Regions from separate parts of the Delftia sp. ASV31 genome, predicted to be linked through region 2. Evidence: riboswitches for the same ligand, from Rfam matches in the RefSeq annotation. Region 2 holds a riboswitch; the other holds the start of a gene.

Region 1 (4,379 bases), on a different contig from region 2:
GCGGCTCCCATGGATGGTCTAGAGCCCTCCGCAAGCCGGGCGCCGGCAGGGCTAGAAAGAAGGTTGGAATGTCGTTGTTTCCTGTAGGCCATGCCAGCCATTCCGACTGGCGCGCCGCGGCCGATGCGGTGCTGCTGCAACTGCGCTCGCAGATGGCCGATCCGGGCCACGCGCAGCGCCCCCGACTGGGCCTGGTGTACCTGTCCCACGCACATGCCGCCCATGCAAGACCGCTGCTGCAGCATCTGGCCAGGGCCTTGCCCCATGTGGCGGACTGGGCTGGCTGCTCGGCCGGTGGCGTGCTGGCCATGTCCCATGAATACCTGTCCGGCTCCGCGCTCGCGGTGATGCTGCTCGATGTGCCGGCCGCGCACTACCGCCTGTATTCGGGCCTGGCGCCCTTGCATGCGCCGGGCGGCGAGGCCGGGTTCACGGCCCATTCGGCCCTGGTCCATGCCGGAGGCGGCCAGCCCGAGCTGGCCGAGTTGCTGTACGAGCTGTCCGAGCGCACCGAGTCCGGCCTGCTGTTCGGCGGCGTGGGCGATGACGGGGACGATGGCGTGGAGGGCGTGCAGATCGCCTGCCGCACCGAGGACCTGCATGCGCAGCATGCAGATGCGCGCGGCATTTTCAGCGGAGGCTTCTCGGGCGTGGCCTTCGGTGCGGGCGTGCCCTGCATCACGGGCATGGCCCAGGGCTGCGTGCCGCTGGGCGAGGGCCTGGAGATCACCGAGGCGCGCGGCGCCCTGGTCACCGGGCTCAATGGCGATCCGGCCTTGCAGCGCCTGCTGCAACTGCTGGGCGTGGAGCTGGAAGGCAGCGACTGGCAGCCCGCGCTGACCACGGTGCGCAGCACGCTGGCGGCCATTGCGCCGCCGGGCCGGGGCATGGCCCACGGCGTGCTCACCGAAGAGGCCCAGGTGCTGACCCTGGTCGGGCTGGACCCGCTGCGCCAGGGCGTGGCCCTGTCATCGGCCGTGGAGGCCGGGCATTCTGTGATCTTCTGCCGCCGCCAGGCCCAGGTCGCGCGCCAGGAACTGCTGCAACTGGGCGCCGCGCTGCGCGATGCGGCGGAGCCCGAGGAGGCGGCGCCCGAAGGCGAGGCACAGCCCCGCATCCGTGGCGCCATCTACATCAGTTGCCGGGGCCGCGGCGGCGGCCTGTTCGGCGGCCCCGATGCCGAACTGCGCACCCTGCGCCACGCACTGGGCGATGTGCCATTGATCGGCTTCGTCGCCGAAGCCGAGATCATGGACGCCCGCCTGCACCGCTTCGCAGGAGTGTTGACGGTGTTCACTGCTTAGGCGCCGTACACGCCGTACACACGGTACACACCGTCTGCACCTCAGACCGCGCGCGGGCGCACCGTGCCTGCGCTGCGATCCGGGTCCATGGCTGCGGCTCCCAGAAAATCGAAATCCACGGCCGGCTGCCTGCCGCTGACCAGGTCGGCCAGCGCCATGCCGGAGCCGCAGGCATGGGTCCAGCCCAGCGTGCCGTGGCCGGTGTTCAGGAACAGGTTGGCGATGGGCGAGCGTCCGATCAGTGGCACATTGCTGGGCGTTGCGGGGCGCAGGCCGCTCCAGAACTGGGCGCGCCCGGTATCGCCGGCGCCAGGGAACAGCTGTTGCACGCGCCGCACGATGGCCTCGCAGCGCACGGGGTCCAGGTTGCGGTCGTAGCCGTTGAACTCGGCCGTGCCGGCAATGCGCAGGCGGTCGCCCTGCGCGCCGGTGTAGCGCGAGAACACCAGCTTGAACTCATCGTCCGTCAGGCTGACCTGGTAGGCCTTGGCGGGGTCCAGCACCGGCAGGGTCACGGAGTAGCCCTTGGCCGGGTAGATGGGCAGGTGCAGCCCCAGCGGCTGGGCCAGCAGCGGGCTGAACGAGCCCATGGCCAGCACATAGGCGTCGCCCTGGATGCGTTCGTAGCGGCCATCGGCATTGGTCACCTCCACATGGTCGATATGGCGGCTGGCGCCTGCGCCCGTGGTGCGCAGCGCCATGACGTGGTGGCCGTGGCGGAACTGCACGCCCGTGGTGGTGGCAATGCGTGCCAGCTCGCGCGTGAAGAGGTTGGCGTCGCCCGATTCATCCTCGGCCGTATAGGTGGCGCCCGCTATCTGCCCGCGCACATGGGCCAGGGCCGGCTCCAGGCGCACGGCCTCGTCGGCGTCGATCAGGCGGCGGTCGCAGCCCAGGGCCTGCATCTGCTCGGTGGGCTTGAGCGCGCCCTCGAACTCGCGGGCGTTCGTGTAGAAGTGCAGGATGCCCTGCATGCGCTGCTCGTACTGGATGCCGGTGTCCGACCGCAGCTGCTGCAGGGCCTCGCGGCTGTAGGTGCCCAGGCGAACGATCTGCCGGATGTTGTGGCGCGTGCGCGCGGGCGTGCAGTTGCGCAGGAAGGACAGGCCCCAGAGCCACTGGCGCATGTCGGCGCGCAGGCGGAACAGCAGGGGGGCGTCCTGCCGGCCCAGCCAGCCCAGCAACTTCAGCGGTGCGCCGGGGTTGGCCCAGGGCTCGGCATGGCTGACCGAGATCTGCCCGCCGTTGGCAAAGCTGGTTTCGGCGCCGGGCGCAGCCTGGCGGTCGATGACCGTGACCTCGTGGCCCAGGGATTGCAGATAGTAGGCCGAGGCGGTGCCGATCAGGCCGGCTCCGAGAACGATGACGCGCATGACAATGCCCTTTCAAAGGCATGTGCCGGTCACGCGGAAGCTGGTAGCTATGGATTCAATAGCAAGCAGCCGGCGTCCGTCGTGACGCAGCTGCCGCTCCCCCTGTCCTTGGTACCTGAGAGATTCACCGCCGTCCATGGGAACGGGGCTTGCTCCTTCGGTGCGCCGCATATTGCGTGCGGCGGCTCTCCAGACGGCATGTTGTGTTTGCAGTACGGAACCTGAGCGTGTATGGGAGTTTGCGCCTTCGGTGAGGCTCGGCACCGTGGTGCCCGCCTGCTCTCCTGCAGGGACGATTCTATGTGGCTTGCGCAGCCAGCTCCAGTCGTATTGGGGATACCACCTGTTACCTGTATGTGGTGTGGCTGATTCAGGGTATTCCCTAGATCGCTCAAGCGCCTCCCTCGTAGCGCTGGCACGATCCTCCGGGTTCATGTAAAAAAACTATTGAAATAGAAAAAAACATGATTTAGCCTATCGATATGTGCAGTGGTTTGTCAGTGCATGTTCTGGTCGATTGGACCTGCTGGGTTAACCATGGGTTGTGTATATGTCTGATAGGCGACTTAACCTTGCACAGGTGCAGGTCCATGGAAACTGGTCCGGCACTGAAAAAAATACAAGCACGGTGAATATGGTTTGTCGAGGGAGGAATGATTTGCGTCGCAAACCCGACTGAAGGCGTGTCCCGCTCAATAGGCAGCGGAGCAGCGAGCAAACGTTGATGGAAATCCGCCTTTTCTGATTGACGCGCAGGATCTGCGCGAAACATTCTGCTTCCAACCTCGCCGGCTGCAAGGTGAGTTGTGAGCTCGTGATTCAAATAGAACTATTCGAGGTACGGCGATGCAAATGCGCTGGGTACAACTGATGGCCATTGCCATTGGGAAAATCATTTTCCTGTCATATCTCCTTGAGAAAACGGGGAATATCATGCATGCTCTCAATCGCCTGCCCGGTTTGGCATTTTTTCGCAAATGGCGTGCAGCGAAGTGCCTTTTATCTTTGCTGCTGCTTTCATGCGCGGGTATCTCATCCACGGCACTGGCGGCGACCATCGTTTTCACGGTCACCGACAACAGCGACGCTCCCAATGCCAATGCAACGACACCAACCACCTGTGTCAGCACGCTGGGGGGCACCTTTGCTGGCGCATGTACGCTGCGAGCGGCCATTCAGGCAGCCAACTACACGCTGCAAACGCTGGATCCGAGTGCCGATGTTTCCATCGTCTTTGCGCCGACACTGTCTACGTCGGTACGAACCATACAGAGTGGGACATCCAAGGATGCGGCCGGAAACCTCTTTCCGTATGTCGACAATCAGACGGTTTACGTGCGCTGTGCCAATACGTTCGTCAGCGGAGCCCAGTCCGGCGCCGTGACGGGAGCCACCAATGCCTGTGGTCAAACCCAGATGATCAGCGGCGGCGATACGGGCACCACCACCGGTGCCGGTGGCGCTTGGTACTGGATCAAAGGCACCGTGCCAGCCGGCACGGGTTCATTGACCATCGATTTCGGGGGAGTCATACAAGTCCAGAACTGGGCGGACTCCGCCTGGGAAACCTTTTATCTTGGTGGGAAGAATATCACTCTCACCAATTCGCCCAACATGACCTGTGGCGAAGCGCTATTCGTCGTTGGCTCCCAGGCAAACAATGTCATCATTGATCGCGTCGGTCTGGTGAATGTGGCGCCAA
Region 2 (4,379 bases):
CGCTCAGGTCGTGTATCGCCACCGATGTTGATGGGATGGGCACATCCCACCAACGTTGCCAAAGTGACGGATGCCAGAACCGCTCGAATGATTGCGGAAAAAAAGCGCATGATTTTATCCTCGGCGACTCACTGTGAAGCCGTCAGGGAGCCAACGCGGCAAGGAATTGAGGATCGGCGTACACCTTGCGCAGCAATTCCCGAACAAGCTGAGGATAGGCAGCCTGTCCTGCAGGAATGGCTACAGCGCCCATGAAGCTGGACTCGAAGCTGGTCTCTGCCTTGTAGGTCTTCTTGAGCCGCTGCTCTCCGCTGCGCAAGACCCGAAGCTCAATCTCCATCACACCCGAGCCCGTGCTGAAACCGCGAATATCGATATCGTTGGCAAGAATCTTCGCGTCAATCTGGGTGTGCGACTGGGGATCGTAGGCGGAGATCTCCTTCAGGTCCTGAACCAGCGCCTCTTCCAGATACTTGGAAAAGGTGCCGCTCGCCGAATTAAGAGGCGTTCCACGCAAGGAGAGGTTGTTGACCGGAGCAGCAGGATCTGTCGGCTCCACCTTCAGAACATTGGCGGATCCCGGCTTGGCCGCCTTCAATTGCTCCAGCGCTGCGTAGTCCGCCCCGTAAGGCGGAGCTTTCAGTTGGGCACATCCCGTAGCCAGAACCGTCACCGCGCAGATTGCCAAGGCGCGAACGTAAGACGCGATCATTTCTCTCTCTCCCCGAAGATTATTTGAAGGAAGCAAATGTAATGCAAAGTAACCGCTTCAATTCAAAATTTCCTAAGGAAAGGCTGCTTTCGGATGGGTCCTATGAAAGGGTAAGGCCGGACCGCGCATCGTCATGCAGTCAGCATGCTGGATCGAAGCCTTCTCAGTCCACCACCCGCAGCAACTGCTTCTGTATCTTCCCGCTGGCCGTCTTGGGCAGGGCCTGGCGGAAGTGGTAGCGGCGCGGGCGCTTGTAGGCGGCCAGGCGGTCGCCGTGGACCAGGAAGGCGTCCAGCGCCTCGGCCGTGGGCGTGGCGCCAGGCTTGGCGACCACGTGGGCGGCGACGATCTGGCCCCAGCGCTCGTCGGCCTCGCCGATGACGGCGACCTCGAGCACATCGGCATGCTCGACCAGCGCGTCTTCCACTTCGCGGGGATAGACGTTCTCGGCACCCGAATTAATCATGTAGTCGATGCGGTCACGGATCCAGAGGTAGCCGTCGTCGTCGATGTGGCCCAGGTCGCCCGTGTGGTACCAGCCGTGCGCCAGCGCGCGGGTGTTGGCGTCGGGGCGGTTGAGGTAGCCGGCCATCATGCAGGGGCCGCGCACCAGGATCTCGCCCACCTCGCCGGGCAGGCAGGCCTCGGCCGGATCGGTGGGGGCGTTGTCTTCGCGCAGGCGCGCCACGATGAGGTCATGGCCCATGGAGGGCAGCCCCGCCGAGCCCGCGTGCGAGAGTTGCTCGCGCGGCAGGAGGATGGACATGCAGGGCCCCATCTCGGTGGTGCCGTAGACCTGGACCAGGTCGCTGCCGACCTTGCGTGTCCATTCGCGGATCAGGTGCGGCGCCATGGAGGCGCCGCCGTACTCCACCAGCCGCAGCGCGGGCGCCTGCTCAGGCGAGGCAATGGGGTCGGCCAGCAGCATGGTGACCATGGTGGGCGCCGCGAAGAAGAAGCTCACGCGCTCTTCGCGGATCAGGCGCCAGGCCTCGGTCACGTCGAAGCGGCGCAGCAGCACCTGGGTGGCACCGGCCTGCAGGCGCGGCAAAAAGCTGGTGTGCAGCTCGGCCGTGTGGTTGAGCGGCGCCATGGCCAGGCCCACGTCGTCGCGCGTGAACTGCATGGTCTGGTGCATGAGGGCGTTGTGCGCCAGCTTGCTGCGGTGCGTATGCAGCACGCCCTTGGGCCGGCCCGTGGTGCCGCTGGTGTACATGAGGATGCAGGGATCGCTCTCGCGCACATGGGCCTGGGGCGGCGCGCTGCTGCGGCCCCTGGCCAGGGCGGACAGGCGCTGCGTGGCCCAGACCGGCAGCGGGTCGGCCGGGGCATCGTCGGCAAAGATCCAGTGCTCGATGCCTGCGCCAGTGCCGCCGCCTTCGGCCTTGAGCAGGGCCTGGGCGCGTGCGGCCACCTCGCCGCCCTCGTGCTCGAACACCAGGGCGCGCGCTGCGCCGTCCTTGAGGATGAAGGCCAGCTCCTGCGCCGCCAGCCGGTAGTTGATGGGGTTGAAGATGGCGCCCAGGCGCGCGGCCGCCAGCATGGTGAAGACAAAGGCCGGCGTGTTGTAGAGAAAGGCCGCGACCACGTCGCCATGGCCTATGCCCAGCTCGGCCAGGCCGTGGGCGTGGCGGTTGACTTCGGCATCGAGCTGGGCGTAGGTCCAGGCGCGGCGCTCGCCGCCCTCCCACGCGACCAGGGCTTCCTTGTTCGGCAGGTAACGTGCCGGCCAAGCCAATGTGTCTCCCAGCGTCTGCTGCATGTGCGCTTCTTCCTTCTCGCTCACGAGATTTCATATATCGATGCATCTCAATGTAGGAGATTTTTTAGACAGTTATGCAATTTGCAAATGCATCCATGCAGGCAAGCGCATGGAGCTGCGGCCGGCCCGCGGAAATCCCGAAGCCGCGCGGACGCTGGCCGCAGCTAGAATGCGCCGGTCAGGAGAGAGTGCCCGCCCGGCCGCAATGGTCACAGGCAGCGGCACCGCCGAAGGCGCAGGGTTCGCCCCGAACGCTCAGGCAAAAGGACTGGCACCGCCTGCCGCCACGGCCGCAGGCGTTCCTAGCTGGAGAGAGATGCAGGGCACGGCGGTGTGCCCCATCCACCGAAGGAGCAAGCCCCACGCATGGAAGGTGCGGGTGAATCTCTCAGGTAAAGCGGACAGCAGGGCAGGACATCCCGGGATTCCGGGATGGCGTTGTGCCTTGCCCCTTGCCGAAAAGAGAGTCCCTCCTTGACCGCCGCCTCCACCACCGATCTGCTCAAGACCCCGCTGTTCGACCTGCACCAGGAACTGGGCGCGCGCATGGTGCCGTTTGCCGGCTACTCCATGCCCGTGCAATACCCGCAGGGGCTGATGGCCGAGCATCTGCACACGCGCGAGGCGGCAGGCCTGTTCGATGTCTCGCACATGGGCCAGATCAGCCTGCGCGGCCCGGATGCCGGCGCGGCGCTGGAATCGCTGCTGCCCATGGACGTGCTGGGCCTGGGCGAACACCGCCAGCGCTACGGCCTGCTGCTCAACGACGCGGGCGGCATTCTGGACGACCTGATGTTCGTGCGCCGCGAGGACGACCTGTTCCTGATCGTCAACGGCGCCTGCAAGCACGAAGACCTGGCGCACATCCAGGCCCGCATCGGTCAGCGCTGTGAAATCGAGCCCCAGTTCGACCGGGGCCTGCTGGCACTGCAGGGCCCGCAGGCAGCAGCCGCCATGGAGCGCCTGCTGCCCGACACGGCCGGGCTGGTGTTCATGACGGGCGGCTACTTCGACTGGGAAGGCGCCGAGCTGTACATCACGCGCAGCGGCTATACCGGCGAGGACGGCTTCGAGATCTCCCTGCCCGCCAGCCACGCCGAGGCCTTTGCCCGTGCCCTGCTGGCCCAGCCCGAAGTCAGGCCCGTGGGCCTGGGCGCGCGCAATTCGCTGCGCCTGGAAGGCGGCCTGTGCCTGTACGGCAACGATCTGGACACGACCACCACCCCGGCCGAGGCCGCCCTGAACTGGGCCGTGCAGAAGGTCCGCCGCATTGGTGGCGAACGCGAAGGCGGCTTTCCCGGCGCGGCCACCGTGCTGGCCCAGCTGCAGTCGCCCGAGCTGCTCACGCGCAAGCGCGTGGGCCTGGTGGCCCTGGAGCGCGTACCCGTGCGCGAAGGCACGGAACTGCTGGATGCCAGCGGCCGCAAGGTCGGCCAGGTCACCAGCGGCCTGCTGTCGCCCACGCTGAACCAGCCCGTGGCACTGGCCTATGTGGAGCCGGGCAGCGCCGCCATCGGCACCACGCTGCAGGCCATGGTGCGCGGCAAGGCCGTGCCCATGCAGGTGCAGGCCACGCCCTTCGTGGCGCCCCGCTATCACCGCGGTTGAGGACAGCCTGCGCGCTTGGCGTGGATCGAGTTCGGCGGATTCGTTTTTCCTGCCATCGCATGCCGCTACAGTGCGCACTGACCTTTCTCAAACCGCCTTTCACAGGTTTCTTTTTCAGTTTCTATCGGAGCAAGCCATGAGCATCCAGTATTCCAAGGACCACGAATGGATCAACGCCGCCAACCCTGACGCGGCCATCGTCGGCATCACCCTCCACGCGCAGGATGCGCTGGGCGACGTGGTGTTCGTCGACCTGCCCGCCGTGGGCACCAGCTTCAACCAGGGCGATGTGGCCGG

Evidence for each region. A riboswitch is a leader RNA that binds a small molecule or an ion and turns the genes downstream of it on or off. The one in region 2 is predicted to bind glycine.
Region 1: linked by a shared signal. The riboswitch ahead of JHD82_RS10570 (D-amino acid dehydrogenase) and the one ahead of gcvT (glycine cleavage system aminomethyltransferase GcvT) in region 2 are both predicted to bind glycine.

The regions. Positions count from the first base shown of each region.
Region 1 covers NZ_JAELTK010000022.1:67,926-72,304, forward strand. The annotation lists gene JHD82_RS10565 (FIST N-terminal domain-containing protein) at 69-1,304, shown strand; gene JHD82_RS10570 (D-amino acid dehydrogenase) at 1,346-2,677, opposite strand; glycine riboswitch at 2,770-2,880, opposite strand; gene JHD82_RS10575 (hypothetical protein) at 3,524-4,379, shown strand, end outside.
Region 2 covers NZ_JAELTK010000038.1:41,413-45,791, reverse strand. The annotation lists gene JHD82_RS15295 (hypothetical protein) at 1-110, opposite strand, end outside; gene JHD82_RS15290 (hypothetical protein) at 143-712, opposite strand; gene JHD82_RS15285 (fatty acid--CoA ligase) at 876-2,474, opposite strand; glycine riboswitch at 2,644-2,755, shown strand; glycine riboswitch at 2,771-2,889, shown strand; gene gcvT (glycine cleavage system aminomethyltransferase GcvT) at 2,907-4,082, shown strand; gene gcvH (glycine cleavage system protein GcvH) at 4,219-4,379, shown strand, end outside.